DNA from 3 places in the Xanthobacter dioxanivorans genome. Region 2 is predicted to be linked to each of the others. Evidence: predicted binding sites of a transcription regulator. Region 2 holds the regulator's gene; each other region holds the start of a gene.
What was found. The regulator LexA, encoded in region 2, represses DNA repair genes until DNA is damaged. The targets are predictions, from matches to a motif close to TGTTCNNNNTGTGTTCNG.

Region 1: EZH22_RS26430 (ATP-dependent helicase) is a predicted target of LexA. The motif match lies at 3,043-3,060, and genes of this name have one in related genera.
Region 3: EZH22_RS06560 (YifB family Mg chelatase-like AAA ATPase) is a predicted target of LexA. The motif match lies at 2,648-2,665, and genes of this name have one in related genera.

Annotation. Positions count from the first base shown of each region.
Region 1 covers NZ_CP063362.1:5,675,114-5,680,722, reverse strand. Annotated here, with positions in the region: gene EZH22_RS26440 (TIGR02301 family protein) at 1-72, shown strand, start outside; gene EZH22_RS26435 (hypothetical protein) at 174-446, shown strand; gene EZH22_RS26430 (ATP-dependent helicase) at 533-2,959, opposite strand; gene EZH22_RS26425 (hypothetical protein) at 3,142-3,375, opposite strand; gene EZH22_RS26420 (cupin domain-containing protein) at 3,459-3,800, opposite strand; gene EZH22_RS26415 (MFS transporter) at 3,901-5,283, opposite strand.
Region 2 covers NZ_CP063362.1:4,460,765-4,466,373, reverse strand. Annotated here, with positions in the region: gene EZH22_RS20825 (ComEC/Rec2 family competence protein) at 1-1,796, shown strand, start outside; gene EZH22_RS20820 (hypothetical protein) at 1,793-1,981, shown strand; gene lexA (transcriptional repressor LexA) at 2,255-2,965, opposite strand; gene EZH22_RS20810 (molybdopterin molybdotransferase MoeA) at 3,105-4,319, opposite strand; gene moaC (cyclic pyranopterin monophosphate synthase MoaC) at 4,367-4,855, opposite strand; gene EZH22_RS20800 (DUF2147 domain-containing protein) at 4,980-5,399, opposite strand; gene trpC (indole-3-glycerol phosphate synthase TrpC) at 5,472-5,609, opposite strand, start outside.
Region 3 covers NZ_CP063362.1:1,358,703-1,364,311, forward strand. Annotated here, with positions in the region: gene EZH22_RS06540 (YraN family protein) at 1-310, shown strand, start outside; gene gshB (glutathione synthase) at 380-1,324, shown strand; gene EZH22_RS06550 (polyhydroxyalkanoic acid system family protein) at 1,450-1,761, shown strand; gene EZH22_RS06555 (class I SAM-dependent methyltransferase) at 1,790-2,578, opposite strand; gene EZH22_RS06560 (YifB family Mg chelatase-like AAA ATPase) at 2,722-4,254, shown strand; gene EZH22_RS06565 (hypothetical protein) at 4,481-5,092, opposite strand.

The DNA of each region.
Region 1 (5,609 bases), 1.2 Mb from region 2:
GCCGTGGACCGGCAGCTGGAGGAGGGGTCCCGGCTCGCTCACGACATCGTGGTCCGCTACGGCGGAAACTGAGCCGGCGCTGTTAACCTTTTGGTTAGAAGCGGCCTGAACGGACCGGCGAAGCATGCTAGAGAAGCCCTGCACCGCCGTCCTGCGATGCGGAGGCCCACCACGTGTCCACTCTGCCGACCCTTTCCATCGATCTGCCTGAAATCGCGGACATGGCCGCCGACGATCGTCATGTGGCGCTCACCTGCCTGAACGACGCCTGGGTGGAAGCGGTGCGCGAGGGGCTCGAGGAGGACTGCCTGATCCAGGCGGCATTGTTCACCGCCCTGCGCAGCCTTGTCGCGACCTATGGGGAAGAGGCCAGCGCCACCTTCGTCACCCGCCTCGCCGAGCGGGTCGCGGCCGGGGAATACACGGTGGCCGGCCTCAAGCACTGAGGCGGGCGGGGCGGGCGGGCGGGGGCGGCAGCCGCCCCTCCCACCTTCTCCAGATCACACCTTCTCCAGATCACACCTTCTCCAGATCACACCTTTTCCAGGTAGGTCTCCAGCACCCGCTTCTCGCCGGCCTTGTCGAACTGGACGGTGAGCTTGTTGCCGTCGATGCCGACCACCTCGCCATAGCCGAACTTGATGTGGAACACCCGCTCGCCGGTGCTGAAGGCGGAGGGCGCGCCGGCCGAGGTGGCGACGAGCGTGCCCTCGATCACCATGGGCCCGCGCCGGCTGGAGGCGCCTGCGTCGTAGCGCGCGCCGGCGCCCTGCGAGAATCCGCCGCGGGAGCCGCCGCCGCTGCTGCGCTGGTTCTGCGCCCGCTGCCAGCCTGGCGTTGAGTAGGACGAGCCGGCAAACGGCTCCGCCCGGTCGAACCGGCTGCCGCCGTAGCTGCCGCCGCCATAGCTCGACCCGCCCCAACCCGCGCCGCCGCGGCTCTCCTCCACCCGCACATGGGCGTCGGGCAGCTCGTCGAGGAAGCGGGACGGCACGGTGGAATTCCACATGCCGTGGATGCGCCGGTTGGAGGCGAAATAGATGCGCGCCGAGGCGCGGGCCCGGGTGATTCCCACATAGGCGAGCCGCCGCTCTTCCTCCAGCCCGGCCTTGCCCTGCTCGTCCAGCGCCCGCTGGTGCGGGAACAGGCCCTCCTCCCAGCCGGGCAGGAACACGGTGTCGAACTCCAGCCCCTTGGCGGAGTGCAGGGTCATCACCTGCACCGCGTCCTCGCCGGCGCCGTTGTCGGTGTCCATGACCAGGGAGATGTGCTCCAGGAAGCCGGAGAGGTTCTCGAATGGCTCCATGGAGCGCACCAGCTCCTTGAGATTCTCCAGCCTTCCTGCGGCCTCGGCGGAGCGGTCCTTCTGCCACATCTCGGTGTAGCCGCTCTCGTCCAGCACGATCTCGGCGAGCTCGGTATGGGACATGACGCGCGCCTGCTCGCGCCAGCGCTCGAACGCGTCGATCAGGCCGCGCATGGTGCCGCGCACCTTGGGCTTCAATTCCTCGCTCTGCGTGAGTGCGCGCGCGGCCTCCTGCAAGGGCACGCCGGCGGCACGGGCGACATCGTGGATCTGCTTCACCGTGGCATCGCCGATCCCGCGCTTGGGCACGTTGACGATGCGCTCGAAGGCGAGGTCGTCGGCGGGGGAGTTCACGCAGCGCAGATAGGCCAGCGCATCGCGGATTTCCGCCCGCTCGTAGAAGCGCGGGCCGCCGATGACCCGGTAGGGCAGGCCGAGCGTGACGAACCGGTCTTCGAACTCGCGCATCTGGAAGGAGGCGCGCACGAGGATGGCGATCTCCGACAGGCGATGCCCGGCGCGCTGCAGCGCCTCGATCTCCTCGCCGACGGCGCGGGCCTCCTCGCCGGAATCCCACGCCCCGGTGACGGTGACCTGCTCGCCCGCCTCGCCCTCCGAGAACAGGGTCTTGCCGAGCCGGCCCTCATTGTGGGCGATGAGGTGGGCGGCGGAGGCGAGGATATGGCCGGTGGAGCGGTAGTTGCGCTCCAGCCGGATCACCTTGGCGCCGGGGAAGTCGCTCTCGAACCTGAGGATGTTGTCCACCTCCGCGCCGCGCCAGCCATAGATGGACTGGTCGTCGTCGCCGACGCAGCAGACATTCTTCGAGCCCTGAGCCAGCAGGCGCAGCCACAGATACTGGGCGACGTTGGTGTCCTGATACTCGTCCACCAGCAGGAACTTGAAGCGCCTGTGATATTCGGCGAGCACGTCCGGGTTCTCGCGGAACAGGCGGATGCCCTCCAGCAGCAGGTCGCCGAAGTCCACCGCGTTCAGCGCCTTCAGCCGCGCCTGGTAGGCGGCGTAGAGCATCCCGCCCTTGCCGTTGGCGAACACCGCGCCCTCGCCCGGCGGCACGTCCTTCGGCGACAGACCGCGGTTCTTCCAGCCGTCGATGGTGGAGGCCAGAAGCCGCGCCGGCCAGCGCTTCTCGTCGATGTTCTCGGCGGCCAAGAGCTGCTTCAGCAGGCGGATCTGGTCGTCGGTGTCGAGGATGGTGAAGCCGCTCTTCAGCCCCACCAGCTCGTGGTGGCGCCGCAGGATCCGCACGCCGATGGAGTGGAAGGTGCCGAGCCAGGGCATGCCCTCGATCTGGTCGCCCACCATGGCGTGGATGCGGTCCTTCATCTCCCGCGCGGCCTTGTTGGTGAAGGTCACCACCAGGATCTGCGAGGGATAGGCGCGGCCCTGCGACAGGATGTGGGCGACGCGGGCGGTGAGCACGCGGGTCTTGCCGGTGCCGGCGCCGGCGAGCACCAGGAGCGGCCCGTCCAGCGTCTCCACCGCCTCGCGCTGCTCGGGATTGAGGCCGGCGAGGTAGGAGGCTTCGGGCGCGGCCGGCGCCATGGCGGCGCGCGCCCGCGCGGCGATGCCGCCGGGGCGCAGGCCGGGAAGCTCGGGCGCGGCTGGGCCGCGCCGGCGCGGATCGGGCAACTCGTTCAAGGGTTCACTCGCAAGGCCTGATTCTCTGTTGAGAACAAAGTGGCACTCAATGACGGCGATTGCGAGGGCGCCTCTTTTCGGGTCGTGTTCCGCGAGCCCCGGTCCGCGACTCAATCCTGCGCGATGCGCGCCCGATCCCGGGTCCACCGGGGTCGGCGGATCACTTCAGCCATTCACTTCAGCAATTCCATGGTGCCTTCCCGGCGCCAGGTGCGGGCGCGCAGCCGCGGTGCCAGCCACCAGGAGAGCGGCAGGGAGACCGCGACGGTGCTGGCCACCACCCAGGGCATCAGCGCCATGGCGTCGCGGGCCAAAGGCGAGAGCAGCAGGAACAGGATGGCGGTGAAGAACATCACCGCCTGGATCATCAGGAACAGCATGGCTGCGATCTGAAGCCGGATTGACATGGCGCTTCTCCTTCCAATGCAGGGTCTTGTGCAAGGTCTTGGAAGGGCAACAAGGCGCGGGCGCAGATGGTTCCCGCCGCACCTCAGGCCGGCGCCGCCGCCGGCGCTTTCGGCAGGTGCACCACGTAGAATTTCCGCACCGGCGTCACGCTCTTCCAGGTGCCGGTGAAGCCCGACGGGATGAGGAAGGAGGCGCCGGCCTCGTAGGTCTCGGTGTGGCCGGTGGCGTCGGTGAGCTCGACGGTGCCCTCGATGAGCACGCAGAACTCGTCCTCGTCGTAGGAGACCTCAATCTCGGACGGCTCGGAGGCCCAGAAGCCGGCGGAGAAGGCGCCGGTGCGATCCTGGTACCACTCGTGCACGGTGGTCGCCGCCGACTTGTCGAGGGCCGGCGCGGGGTTGAAGCGGATGGAACGCATGGCCATGGCGGCCTCCCTGTTTTGCGACGCATGGTCTGGCGGCGCATCCTTTTCCCTCGCCGCGCCGCCGGCAAGGGGCGTGCGAAGGGGCGTGCGAAGGCTGCGGTCAGCGCGTCCGGTCGCGCACGCCCGCCACCAGCACCGCCCCGAGGGTGAAGAAGGCGAGGAGCACCGCCACCCCCGCCTTCTGGCTTCCCGTCGCCGCCGTCACCACGGCCACCGATGTGGGCGCGGCGAAGGAGGTGATCTTTCCCGAAAGGGCGAACAGGCCGAAGCATTCGGCCATGTTCTCCCGCGGCGCGAGGCGCACCAGCAGCGTGCGGCTCGCCGCCTGGAGCGGGCCGGCCACCAGGCCGATGAGGAGGCCGAAGCCCACATAGGCCTTCTCCGGCAGCGAGCCGAACAGGCCGCCCGCGCCCGGCGCGGTGGGCACGAGGCCGAACAGCACGGCGTCGCGGTCCAGGCTCAGCAGGCCGAGGCAGGCGACGAGCAGCGCCACGAGCGCCGCAAGAATCACCACGCGCGGCCCCAGCGCGTCGTCGAGCCATCCGCCGGCCAGCGCCCCGGCGGTGCCGGTGAGGGTGAGCGCGATGCCGAAGATGCCGATCTCGATGGAGCCCCAGCCGAACGTGCCCGCCGCATAGATGCCGCCGAAGGCGAACAGGGCGACCAGCCCGTCCGCATACACCATGTTGGCGAGGAGGAAGCGGGCAAGCACCGGCCGCGCCTTCAGCTTCGGCAGTAGGGCGCGGATCTCGGCGACGCCGGCCTTGATGGCCGCCCGCATGGGCATGGCGGCGGGCGCATCGGGCACGAACAGGAACATGGGCAGCACCAGCACCGCGAACCACAGCGCCGTGAACGGCCCCGAAAACCGGTCTCCCTCCCGGGCGGCGGCCTCCAGCCCGAAGGCCGGCGGCCGGCCGAGCAGGGTCAGGCCGGTGTCCGGCTGGGTGGAGAAGAAGGCGAGCATGAGCGCCAGCGAGACGAGGCCGCCGAAATAGCCCGCCGCCCAGCCGGTGCCGGAGAGACGGCCGAGCCGTTCCGGCGGGGCGAGGCTCGGCATGATGGCGTTGTTGAAGACGGTGGCGAACTCCACCCCGATGGTGCCGACCGCGAAGGCGGCGAGGACGAAGGGGATGCGCGCCGTGTCGCCGGGGGCGGCGAACCAGAGCCCGGCCGCGCCCGCCATCAGCATCAGCCCGAACACGGCGATCCACGGCTTGCGCCGCCCCGCCGCATCCGCCACCGCCCCCAGCACCGGTGAGCACAGGGCGATGACCAGCCCCGCCGCGCCGGTGGCAAATCCCCACAGGGCCTGCCCGTCCGCCGGCGTCGGCGCGACGGCGGAGGCGAAATAGGGGGCGAAGATGAAGGTGGTGATGAGGGTGAAATAGGGCTGGCAGGCCGGATCGAACAGGATCCAGCCGAGGATGGCGCGGCGCGGGGCGGACAGGACCGGCGCGCCGGTGGTGGGGGAGGATGGCATGGGGCGGGTGGCAAGGGGCGGGAGCGGACCCTAAGGGCGCACAGCTTCGCCGGCGGTGCAAGGGGCGCTGCCGGCTGGCCGCGGATCTTGTCCGGGGCCTCCGCCCGGTCACTCGCCCAGCGCCCGGAAGCCGAACGGCCGGCCTGGCCGCGCAGTGGATCTCCCGGACGGGCCGGGGGATGACGCCTGCTCGTGATCTCGCCACGTCCGGCGCCGCCGGGGGATGGCGTTCCCGCCCCGGCATACCGGCATGGCCGTTCAACCGCATGCGCCATGGATCGCGATGGCCGCGCCAGCGTTGTCCCCCTGTGCGTCCCCGTCCATCC
Region 2 (5,609 bases):
TCGCGGTGTCCGCCGTGCTGGCGCGCGCGCGGCCCGTGGCGTTCGCGGCGCTGGTCGGCGCCGCCGTGGTAACGGCAGGCTTCGCCACGGGGGCCCTGCGCACGGCCCTGATGGGCCACGCCACGGTGGAAATCCCGCCCAAGGGGCCGGTGCGACTTTCCGGTTTCGTGGAGCGGGTGGAGCACCGCACCACCGGCGACCGCATCCTGCTGCGGCTGGACCCCGGGCCGGTGCGCGGACTCGATCCGGTCCCCGAATTGGTGCGCCTGTCCTTGCGGCGAGGCTATGCTCCGGCGGTGGGCACCCATGTGACGCAGCTGGCGCAACTCCTGCCGCCCCTCGGCGCGGCCATGCCGGGCGCGCACGATTTCGGCCGGGCGCCGTGGTTCCGGGGCATCGGCGGGGTCGGCTACGGCCTCGGCCGGCCGAAACCGGCGCCGGCGGCGGATCCCCCCCTTTCCGTGCGCGTCGCCATGGGCGTGGACGCGGCGCGCGACGGCCTCGCCCGGCACATCCGCGCTTCCCTTTCCGGGACCCCGGCGGAGATCGCCGTGGCGCTTGTGGCGGGTGATCGCTCCGCCATCCCGCCGTCCGTGGAGGAGAGCATGCGGGTGTCGGGCCTCACCCACATCCTGTCCATCTCCGGCCTGCACATGGCCCTGGTGGCCGGCACGCTGTTTGCGCTCGTGCGCGCCGCGCTCGCCATGGTGCCGGCGCTGGCGCTGGGCTTTCCCATCAAGTCCCTCGCCGCCGTGGTGGCCCTGGCGGGCAGTGCCGCCTATCTCGTGCTTTCGGGGAACGACGTGCCGGCGCAGCGTTCCTTCGTGATGACCGCGCTGGTGCTGTCCGGCGTGCTGGCCGGGCGACCCGCACTCACGTTGCGCACGGTGGGGGTGGCGGCGGTGGTGGTGCTGGCCCTCACCCCCGAGGCGGTGCTCGATCCCGGCACCCAGATGTCGTTCGCCGCCACCTTGGCGCTGGTGGCCGCCTATGAGCGCCTGCGGCCCCTGCGCGCCGTGCCGCGGCCGGACGGCTGGGCCGGACAGGTGCTGGTATGGATCGTGGTGCTGGTGGGCGGAACCGCGCTCACCTCCCTGGTCGCGGGCCTCGCCACGGCGCCCTACGGGGTCTTCCATTTCCAGCGGGTGGCCCCCTATGGCCTCCTCGCCAATCTGGCGGCCATGCCGGCGGTGTCGTTCCTGGTGATGCCGTTCGGCCTCCTCGGCGTGCTGTTGATGCCCTTCGGATGGGACCATCTCGCCTGGCCGGTGATGGGGTGGGGCATCGAGATCATGGTCGCGGTGTCCGACCGCATCGCCGCCTTGCCGGGCGCGGACGTGCGCCTCGATGCGGTGGGCCCGGCGACGCTCTGCCTGCTCAGCCTCGCTTTGCTCGCCCTCTGCCTGCTGCGTGGGGTCCTGACGGCGGTGGCCATCGTCCCCCTCGGCCTTGCCCTCGCACTGGCGGGGCCGCCGCCACGACCGGACATGCTCATCGCCCCGGATGCGCAGGCGGTGGCCGTGCGCGGCGCCGACGGTCGCCTTTCGGTGATCGGCGCGCGCGGCCAGAAGCTCATCGTGGAGCAATGGATGACGCGTGAGGGCGACAGGCGGACAGCGGCGGACAAGACCCTCGCCTCCGCCTTCTCCTGCGACGCCTTCGGCTGCACGGCGCCGCTGCCGGACGGCGGCACCATCGCCGTCTCGCGCCGGGCGGAAAGCCTGGAGGCGGACTGCCTTGAATCGCGCATCGTCGTCACCCGCGACGCCCCCCTGCCGATTGCCCCGCCAAGGTGATCACGCCAGCCACGCTGGCCCGCACCGGCACGCTCGCCTACTTCCTGAAGGACGGCATCTGGCGTGAGGAGCCGACGCGCCGCCCCCATGTCCAGCGCCCCTGGATGCCACGCCTGCCGCCGGCGCCGGCCGAGGTGAGCGTCGGCACTGCCGAGGATGCCGAAGCCGACGCGGCATCCCCGTGAGCGTCCGCGGCCTTTCGGCGACCTCCTCATTTCCGCACCTCACGTTCGCCCCCACGACCAAGGAGGGCATTTCGTGACGGAATGACGCGCCTGCGCCCACGCAGGGATGTGCGCCGCCGCGCAGGGCGAGGCCCGGACGCTGACTGTTGAAGAGAAGGGTCGGGGTGAGGAGCTGCATTCCCGAAGGAACCGGCCCCGTTGAGCATGGCGACCGTCGCCGCCCCTCACCCCATTCCTCTCCGCGGGGGAGAAGAACGCAAAGGCGCCGGAGCGTCAGTAGCGCCGCATCAGGCCGATGAGGCGGCCCTGGATGCGCACGCGGTCGGGACCGAAGATACGGGTCTCGTAGGCCGGGTTGGCGGCTTCCAGCGCGATGGAGGCCCCCTTCTTGCGCAGGCGCTTGAGGGTGGCTTCCTCATCGTCCACCAGCGCCACGATGATGTCGCCAGTTTCCGCGGTCTCGCACTTGCGGATGAGGACCGTGTCGCCGTCGAGGATGCCGGCCTCGATCATGCTGTCGCCGCGCACTTCCAGGGCGAAGTGCTCGCCGCTGCCCAGCATCTCGGGGGGAATGTTGAGGGTGTGGCTGCGGGTCTGAATGGCGGAGATGGGCGTGCCGGCGGCGATACGGCCCATGACCGGCACCGATACCGTGGGCGCCGTTTCGTCGTCGCCGGAGGCGGGGCGCACCTTGCCGAGGCTGCCCTCAATGACAGATGGGGAAAAGCCGCGCCCGCCGCTGTGGGCCGCAGCGAGGCCCGGAGCCACGCTGTCCGGCAGGCGCACCACTTCCAGCGCCCGGGCGCGGTTGGGCAGGCGCCGGATGAAGCCGCGCTCTTCCAACGCCGTGATGAGACGGTGAATGCCCGACTTCGACCTCAGGTCCAGCGCCTCCTTCATCTCGTCGAAGGAGGGGGGCACGCCGGTTTCCTTCAACCGCTCGTGGATGAAGCGAAGCAGGTCATATTGCTTGCGCGTCAGCATTCTCTTGCCCCCTAGCGGCGCCGCGTGCGCTCCGGTTCACTCCGGCGCCCCAGCCCTGCGCGCCGCGAAACAAATCATGAACAGTTCTTATCTGTTCCTTTTGTGTTCCGCAAGTAGTGAACGCACGGTTAAGGCGGGATCAATCGTCGAACGGAATGATCTCGCAGGGATCTCCGGCCTTGCCGGCGGGGGCGAAAGGCGGGCGGATCAGCAGGCAGTCGGCCGCCGCAAGCACGCTGAGCATGGCGCTGTCCTGCGAGGCGAAAGGGGTCACGCGCGCCGATCCGTCGGCATGGCGCTCCAGCCGCGCCCGCATGAAGTCGCGGCGGGCGTCGTTGGCCGGAACGTCCACGGCGAGGCGCGCCGGGGCGGCGAGAGGGCCGGGCGCGGCATCGCCCTGCAGCGCGCGCACCAGGGGCACAAGGAACACCATGGCGCAGACGTGCGAGGACACCGGATTGCCCGGCAGGCCAAGCACGCGCACGCCGCCGCGGCTACCGAACATCAGCGGCTTGCCCGGCCTGAGCGCGATCTTGTGCACCGAAAGGTCGACGCCCTCCGCCCGCAGCGCCGGCCCCATGAGATCGTGATCGCCCACCGACGCGCCGCCGGAAGACACCACCAGGTCGAACGCGCCGGAGAGCGCATGCGCCACCCGGGCGCGAATAGCCGCAAGGTCGTCGCCGATGAGGCCGAGGTCGGTCACCTCGGCGCCGGCACGACGGGCGAGGGCGGCGAGGCCGAAGGCGTTGGAGACGACGATCTCGCTGTCCTTGCCGGTGCCTTGGCCCGGCAGCACCAGTTCGTCCCCCGTCTGCATCAGGGCCACGCGCGGGCGACGGGCGACGGGGAGCGTGGGGTGGTCCATGGCGGCGGCGAGCATGATGTCGCGCCCGGTGAGGCGCCGCCCGGCCACAAGGCCGGGCGTTCCGGCCGTGAAGTCGCAGCCCTTCAGGCGCACGTTGCGCAAAGTGGCGGTGGGCGCGGTGGTGGTGACGATGGCGCCGTCACGCGCGGTGTTCTCCTGGATCACCACCGTATCGGCGCCCTCCGGCACCACCGCGCCGGTAAAGATGCGCACCGCCTCGCCCAGACCCACCGGCCCGGCGAATGGCCGACCGGCCGCAGATTCGCCGATGACGGCAAGGCGGGCCGGCGTTTCGGCGATGTCGGCTCCGCGCACCGCATACCCGTCCATGGCCGACATATCGGCGGGGGGCTGGGTGCGGCGAGCCAGGAGGTCGCGGGCCAGCACGCGCCCGGCGGCCGCAGCCACGGGCACATCCTCGGTGCCGAGGGCGGACACCTCGGCCGTGACGAGGCCGATGGCCTCCTCGACGCTCATCAGCGCCATCACGCGCCTCCTGCTCTCGCGCTTGGTTTCACCATGGGCCCGTCGTATCAGCCGGTCGGCGGGTCGGCGCGGAAATGACCGCTGCGGCCGCCGGATTTCTCCAGAAGCCTTATGCCTTCCATCCGCATGCCACGGTCGGCCGCCTTGGCCATGTCATAGATGGTGAGGCAGGCGACCGAAACCGCCGTGAGCGCCTCCATCTCCACGCCCGTCTGCCCGGTGGTCTTCACCCGCGCCGTCACCTGGAGGCCCGGCAAGGCGGGATCGGGGGACACCTCCACCTCGACCTTGGTGAGCATGAGCGGGTGGCACAACGGAATGAGCTCGTGGGTGCGCTTGGCCGCCATGATGCCGGCGAGACGCGCGGCGCCGAGCACATCGCCCTTCTTGGCGTTGCCGGAAAGAATGAGCTCGAGGGTCGCCGGCGCCATCACCACGCGCCCCTCGGCGAGGGCCTCGCGGGTGGTCGCGACCTTGTCGGACACGTCCACCATGCGGGCGGCGCCCTGGTCGTCGAGATGGGTCAGGCTGGCCATGGGCGTGCTGTGCGTCCCGGAATCGATCTTCGCTTCCGGCGAAGATGGCGGTCGCAGCCGGCCCTGTCCACCTCGGCAGGCTCCCCCGGACGTGCCGGGGGATGATGGCGGGGTGGACCCGGCCTCAGCGCAGGCGCGTCCAGCTCTGGGTCTTGCAGAGCGGGGCGACGATGCAGCCGCGCAGCTTCAGCGTGTCGTCGCCGTCGAGCGTGATGGAGCCGGAATAGGTCTTGCCGTCCTCGGCATTGTAGATGCTGCCGCCCGTCCATTCCTTCGGCCCGCCCGAAAAGCCCGACAGGATGGTGACGCCCTTCAGCGGCCGGCTGCGCAGGGACGCGTTGGAATTGTTCACGTCCTTGAGGGCGGGATCGGCCTTGAGCCCTTCGGAGGAGACGAGGCGGCCGCAGAGATTGGCGCCGCATCGGGAGATTTCCACCTGCCCGCTGCGGCTCGGGGTCTGCCACAGCCCGGTGGGATCGGCGGCGAGCGCCGGTGCCGTCATAAGCATGCAAAGGGCGAAGGCGGCGAAGAGACGCGTGTTCATAAGGTTCCTCCATGCGTGCGGCTTCTTTGGCCGTCGCGCGCATTAAGGCGGAACTTTACGTTTAGGGCAACCTTAGCCCTTAAGGAGCTGGCAGGTGGCTGATGCGACATTTTCCTGCCGCATGAGACTCTCGCCCACCAGGATGGTGCCGATGCCCACCTGCGCCAGCCGCGCCACGTCCTGCGGCGTGAAGATGCCGCTCTCGCCGAT
Region 3 (5,609 bases), 3.1 Mb from region 2:
CGCCGCCCTGCTGGGCGCGCGGGGCTTCAACATCCTTGCCCGGCGCGTGCGCACCAAGGCCGGGGAGATCGATCTCATCGCGCGGCAGGGCGACCTGCTCGTCTTCTGCGAGGTGAAGCTCAGGGCCGGCCTCGCCGAGGCGGCCTTCTCCCTGCTGCCGCGCCAGCGGCGGCGCATCGCCGCCGCCGCAGCGGCCTACCTCGCGGCGCACCCGGAATTGTCAGCCCTCAACATGCGCTTCGACGCGGTGCTGCTCGCCCGCACCGGCGAGGCCGAGCACCTGCCCGGCGCGTTCGAGGCGGAGTTCTGAAGCAAGGTGGCGGGGCGCGCCCGCCGCCTATAGATAAGGCGAAGCCCCCCGTGGGCGCCGGAGATTGCCATGGCCCTCAAGGTCGCGGTCCAGATGGACCACATTGCCAACATCAACATTGCGGGCGATTCCACCTTCGCCCTCCTGCTCGAAGCCCAGCGGCGCGGGCACACGCTTTACCATTACACGCCCGACCGCATGGCCATGCGCGACGGCCAGGTCTTCGCCACCATCGAGCCGCTCGAGGTGAAGGACGAGGCGGGAGCCCATTTCCTCCTCGGCGAGAAGCGGCGCGTGGCGCTCGGCGAGATGGACGTGGTGCTGATGCGCCAGGACCCGCCCTTCGACATGGCCTATGTGACGGCGACGCACCTGCTCGAGCGCATTCATCCCAAGACGCTGGTGGTGAACGACCCGGCCCATGTGCGCAATGCGCCGGAGAAGATCTTCGTCACCGAGTTTCCCGAGCTGATGCCGCCCACGCTGATCACCCGCGACCTCGACGAGATCAAGGCCTTCCGGGCCGAGTTCGGCGACGTGGTGATGAAACCGCTCTACGGCAATGGCGGGGCCGCCGTGTTCCGCCTGACCGCCGACGACCTCAATTTCGGCTCGCTCTACGACCTGTTCGCCACCACCTTCCGCGAGCCCTGGGTGGTCCAGCGCTTCCTGCCCGCCGTGAAGCACGGCGACAAGCGCATCATCCTGGTGGACGGCGAGGCGGCCGGGGCGGTGAACCGGGTGCCCAGCGAGGGCGATCTTCGCTCGAACATGGTGCGCGGCGGCGCGGCGAAACCCACCGACCTCACCGACCGGGAACTGGAGATCTGCGCGCGCATTGGTCCTTCGCTGAAGAAGATGGGGCTCATCTTCGTGGGGATCGACGTGATCGACGGCAACCTCACCGAGATCAACGTCACCTCGCCCACCGGGCTGCGCGCCATCAAGCGTCTCGGCGGACCGGACATTGCGGCGCAGATCTGGGACCGGATCGAGGAGAAGCGCGCGGCCTGAGGCCGCACGCCGCCCCGGGGAACCCGGACCGCCCCGGAAGTCCGGGTTCCCCGGGCGTCGTGCCAGAAGTCCGTGTCCAGAAGGTCGTGCCCGGCCGCGGCACGGGACAAGCAACGGGAGCAGCCATGGGACAGCCCTTCACCGCCTCCATTCCGCACCGCCTCGGCCAGGCGGAGGCGGTGCGGCGACTTCAGGTCGGGCTCACCACCGTGCGCGACCGCTTCGGCCGCCACATCACCCTCCTCGAGGAGGTGTGGACCGGCGCGCACCTGGACTTCCGCATCGCCGCCCTCACCCAGACCGCAAACGGCACCCTGGACGTGACCGATGATGCCGTTCACCTCTCGGTGGAGCTGCCCTTCCTCCTCGACCTGCTGGCCCGCAAGGCGCAGGGGCTGATCAAGAAGCAGGGCACGCTGATGCTGGAGAAGAAATAGGGCCGAGCCCAGGACCCCTCCGTCACCCTCACGCCGCTTCCAGCTCCAGGGTCAGGGTGTCGAGGGTGAAGGAACCGTCCGGCTCGAACTCGAAATGGCTGGCCACCTCCGCGGCCGCCCCGGCGAACAGGGAACGGATCGCGGCCACGTGCAGGTCCGGCGTGCGGATGCGGGCGACCCAGGAGGCAAATTCCAGCCGCAGGCGCCGGCGCGCGGTGCGCGTCACCCGCAGGCGGGCGGTCTCCGCGAAATCCACCCATTCCGCCTCGCTGTAATCCCGGCCGTGCGAGGGATCGCGCAGGATCTCCACCGCCTGGAGGAAGCTGTCCGCCACGGGCCAGTCGGGGGCGATCACGTCCATGATCACCATCCGGCCCTCGTCCTTCAGCACGCGCCGCGCCTCATGCATCGCCGCCGGCACGTCGCGCCAGTGGTGCGCGCTGTAGCGGGAGGCCACCAGGTCGAAGCTGCCGTCGGCGAAAGGCAGGCGTTCGGCCACGCCCTGCTGGGTGACGATATTGTCGAAGCCGCGCCGCTGCGCCTCCGCCGTGACGGCGCCCAGCATGTCGGCGGAAAGGTCGTAGGCCACCACGGCGCCGGAATGGGGCGCGGCGGTGAAGCTCACATGGCCGCCGCCGCAGCCGAGGTCCAGCAGCCGGGCCGGGCGCAGATCCTCGACCAGTGCCGCCAGTGCTTCGAGATCGGCGCCACGCGCATGCACCGCGCTCGCCACATAGGCCGCCGCCTGCGGCCCGAACATCTCGGCCACGTGGCTGTCATGGCTGTGCACGCCGCCTTCCGAACCCGCCGCCCCCATGGCCGCACACCTCATCCCGCCGAAGCTGCGCGGGAGCATAACCGGGAGCGGACGCCGCGCAAGCGGAATTGTTCCACTTTCGTTCTTGCCGCTGAGGCGTGTCTCGACTACCGTTGGTTGAGAGCATTCAGCGGGGGCGGGCGGTGATCCAGCGGGTTGCGACGGTCGCATTCGAAGGGGTGGAGGCGCGCCCCGTGGACGTGCAGGTGCACGTGGCCGCGGGCCTTCCGGCCTTCACCATCGTGGGGCTGCCGGACAAGGCGGTGACCGAGGCGAAGGAACGCGTGCGCGCCGCCCTCATCGCCTCCGGGCTCGCGCTTCCCGCGCGGCGCATCACCGTGAACCTCGCCCCGGCCGACCTGCCCAAGGAGGGTTCGCATTACGACCTGCCCATCGCCCTCGGGCTGATGGCAGCCATCGGCGCCATCCCGTCGGACGCCCTCGACGGCTTCACGGTGGTGGGTGAGCTGGCGCTGGACGGGGCCATCGCCGCGGTGGCCGGCGCGCTGCCCGCCGCCATCGGCGCGAACGCCCGTGGCCATGGCCTGATCTGCCCGGCGCCCTGCGGCGCGGAGGCCGCCTGGGCGAGCCCGGACATGGAGATCCTCGCGCCCCAATCCCTCATCCAGCTGGCCAACCACATGACCGGCCGGCAGGTGATGGGACGGCCCGAACCGAGGATGAAGGCGCCGGGGGAAACCATGCTCGACCTGAGGGATGTGAAGGGCCAGGAGACCGCAAAGCGTGCCCTCGAGGTCGCGGCGGCGGGCGGGCACAACCTTCTCTTCATTGGTCCGCCCGGCGCGGGAAAGTCCATGCTGGCGCAGCGGCTTCCCTCGATCCTGCCATCTTTGTCGCCGGCCGAGATGCTGGATGTGTCCATGATCGCCTCGGTGGCCGGAGCGATCGAGGACGGCGCCCTCATGGATCGCCGCCCGTTCCGCGCGCCCCACCACTCCGCCAGCATGGCCGCCATGGTCGGCGGCGGCGCCAAGGCGAAGCCGGGCGAGGTCTCCCTCGCCCATAACGGCGTCCTGTTCCTCGACGAATTGCCGGAATTCTCGCCCCAGGTGCTGGATTCGCTGCGCCAGCCGCTGGAGAGCGGCGAGGTGCTGATTGCGCGGGCCAATCACCGCGTCACCTATCCCGCGCGGTTCCAGCTGATCGCCGCCATGAACCCCTGCCGATGCGGCCGGGCGGGGGAGCCCGGCTTCACCTGCAAGCGGGGGCCGCGCTGCGCGGATGAATACCAGGCGCGACTCTCCGGCCCCTTCCTCGATCGCATCGACCTGCATCTGGAGGTGCCGGCCGTCTCCGCCTCCGACCTGGTCCTGCCGGCGCCCACCGAAGGCTCGCGGGAGGTGGCGGCGCGGGTGGCTCTGGCGCGGGAAATCCAGATGGAGCGCTACGCCGCTCTCGGGCGGCCGGACGTGCGGACCAATGCCGCCGCCTCCGGCCCCCTTCTGGAGCAGGTGGCGGTCCCGGACGCCGCGGGCGCAGCCTTGCTGCGCGATGCGGCGGACGCCATGCGTCTCAGCGCCCGCGGCTACCACAGGGTGCTCAAGGTGGCGCGGACCCTCGCCGACCTCGACGGGGCGGAAGGCGTCGGCCGGCGCCATCTCGCGGAAGCGCTGGCCTACCGCGCCGCCGCCGAGCGCCCGCGTGCCGCCGCCTGACCCGGTGCAGGCCGCCATGCCACTTTACGGCGCAGGCGGTGGGCGCTCGCGCGGACCGTGGCGATCTGGATCAGGGCACCGGCATGCCCGCGCGCATCACGGGCATGCGAAGGCCAGCCGGAATCCGGTGGTTGGGGCGGCCGCCGGAGCACGGGGCGCCCCGCCCGCCCGACCGACCGCGGCGCGCAGGCCGCCCGGCCAATGCCATCGGCGGCCTGGGCCGGCCTCAGCGGATGGCGTTGACCGCGATGCCTTCCAGATAGGTGATCTGGGCCAGATCGCCCGGCTCCACCTGCTGCAGGTCGGCGAGCACCTGGGCCCTGGAGGCCTTCAGGGTGCGCACCACGCCGTCGAGTCCCTCGAATGTGACGGTGCCCGCCGCCTTGTCGATGGCCACGAAAATGGTGGTGATCGTCACCTCGCGCACGCCGAAGCCCTCGGGCCAGCCGGGTAGGCCGGCATTGAGCGCCACCTCGTTCACCACCTCGCCGGGCCGGCCCTGGCGGGCCTTGCCGAGCGCGGTCACCTCACCCGGCGCCACGCGGATGATCAGGGTCTCGCTGTTCCGGAAGGCGCTGAGGTCGCCGAGAAGGGGCGGCGCGATCACCGCCCAGCGGCGGCCGTACGGCCCCTCCAACACCACGCGGCGGGTGACCGGATCGGCAGAAACGAACTGGGCCCGGTAGGTGAGGACCGTGACCTGCCCCACGCCCTGGACCTCGATGGTATCCACCTCGGCCGGAGTGGGTCGCAGCTGCGCCTGCGCCGGGCTTGCCGCGGCCAGCGCCACGCCGGCGGCAAGGGCGAGGCCCGCCGCCATATGGCTGAACTTCCTCATGATGCCCCCCGATCGAATCACGCCGGCCTGGACCCGGCCATGCCGGCTATCATCCGGCAGCGGGGCCGGCAAGGCGCGCCGGCGCGGCCCTGCCGCCGGCATTGTCACATCAGCGTTGGAAATCTATGGTGTTGGTGACATTCACATCCTGCCGTCGGCACCGAGCCCTCGGCGGATGGGGGCACTGGGCCGGGGCTTCCAGCCCGGGGATGTGTGCACAAGGCTTGGTGCGCCGGCGTCGGTTGACGGTGAAGTTCGTGGGTGGCGTTGGTCGATGACGACCGGCGGGATGGCGGCTCACAAGATGGCGGCTAGCAAGACGGCGACTCGCCGACCGAGACTGGAGCGGGCGCCCCGCGTGCCTTCGCACGGCGCGGGCGGACGCCTCCAGCGGCGGCCCAAGGAGGGGGTCGTTGCATGAAACGTTCCGAACAAACGGATCCCGGGTTCAACCTCCCGGCGCTTTTCGGGCGGGGAATCGACGTTGCGCGGGACCTCGCCAAGGACTTGGCCAAGG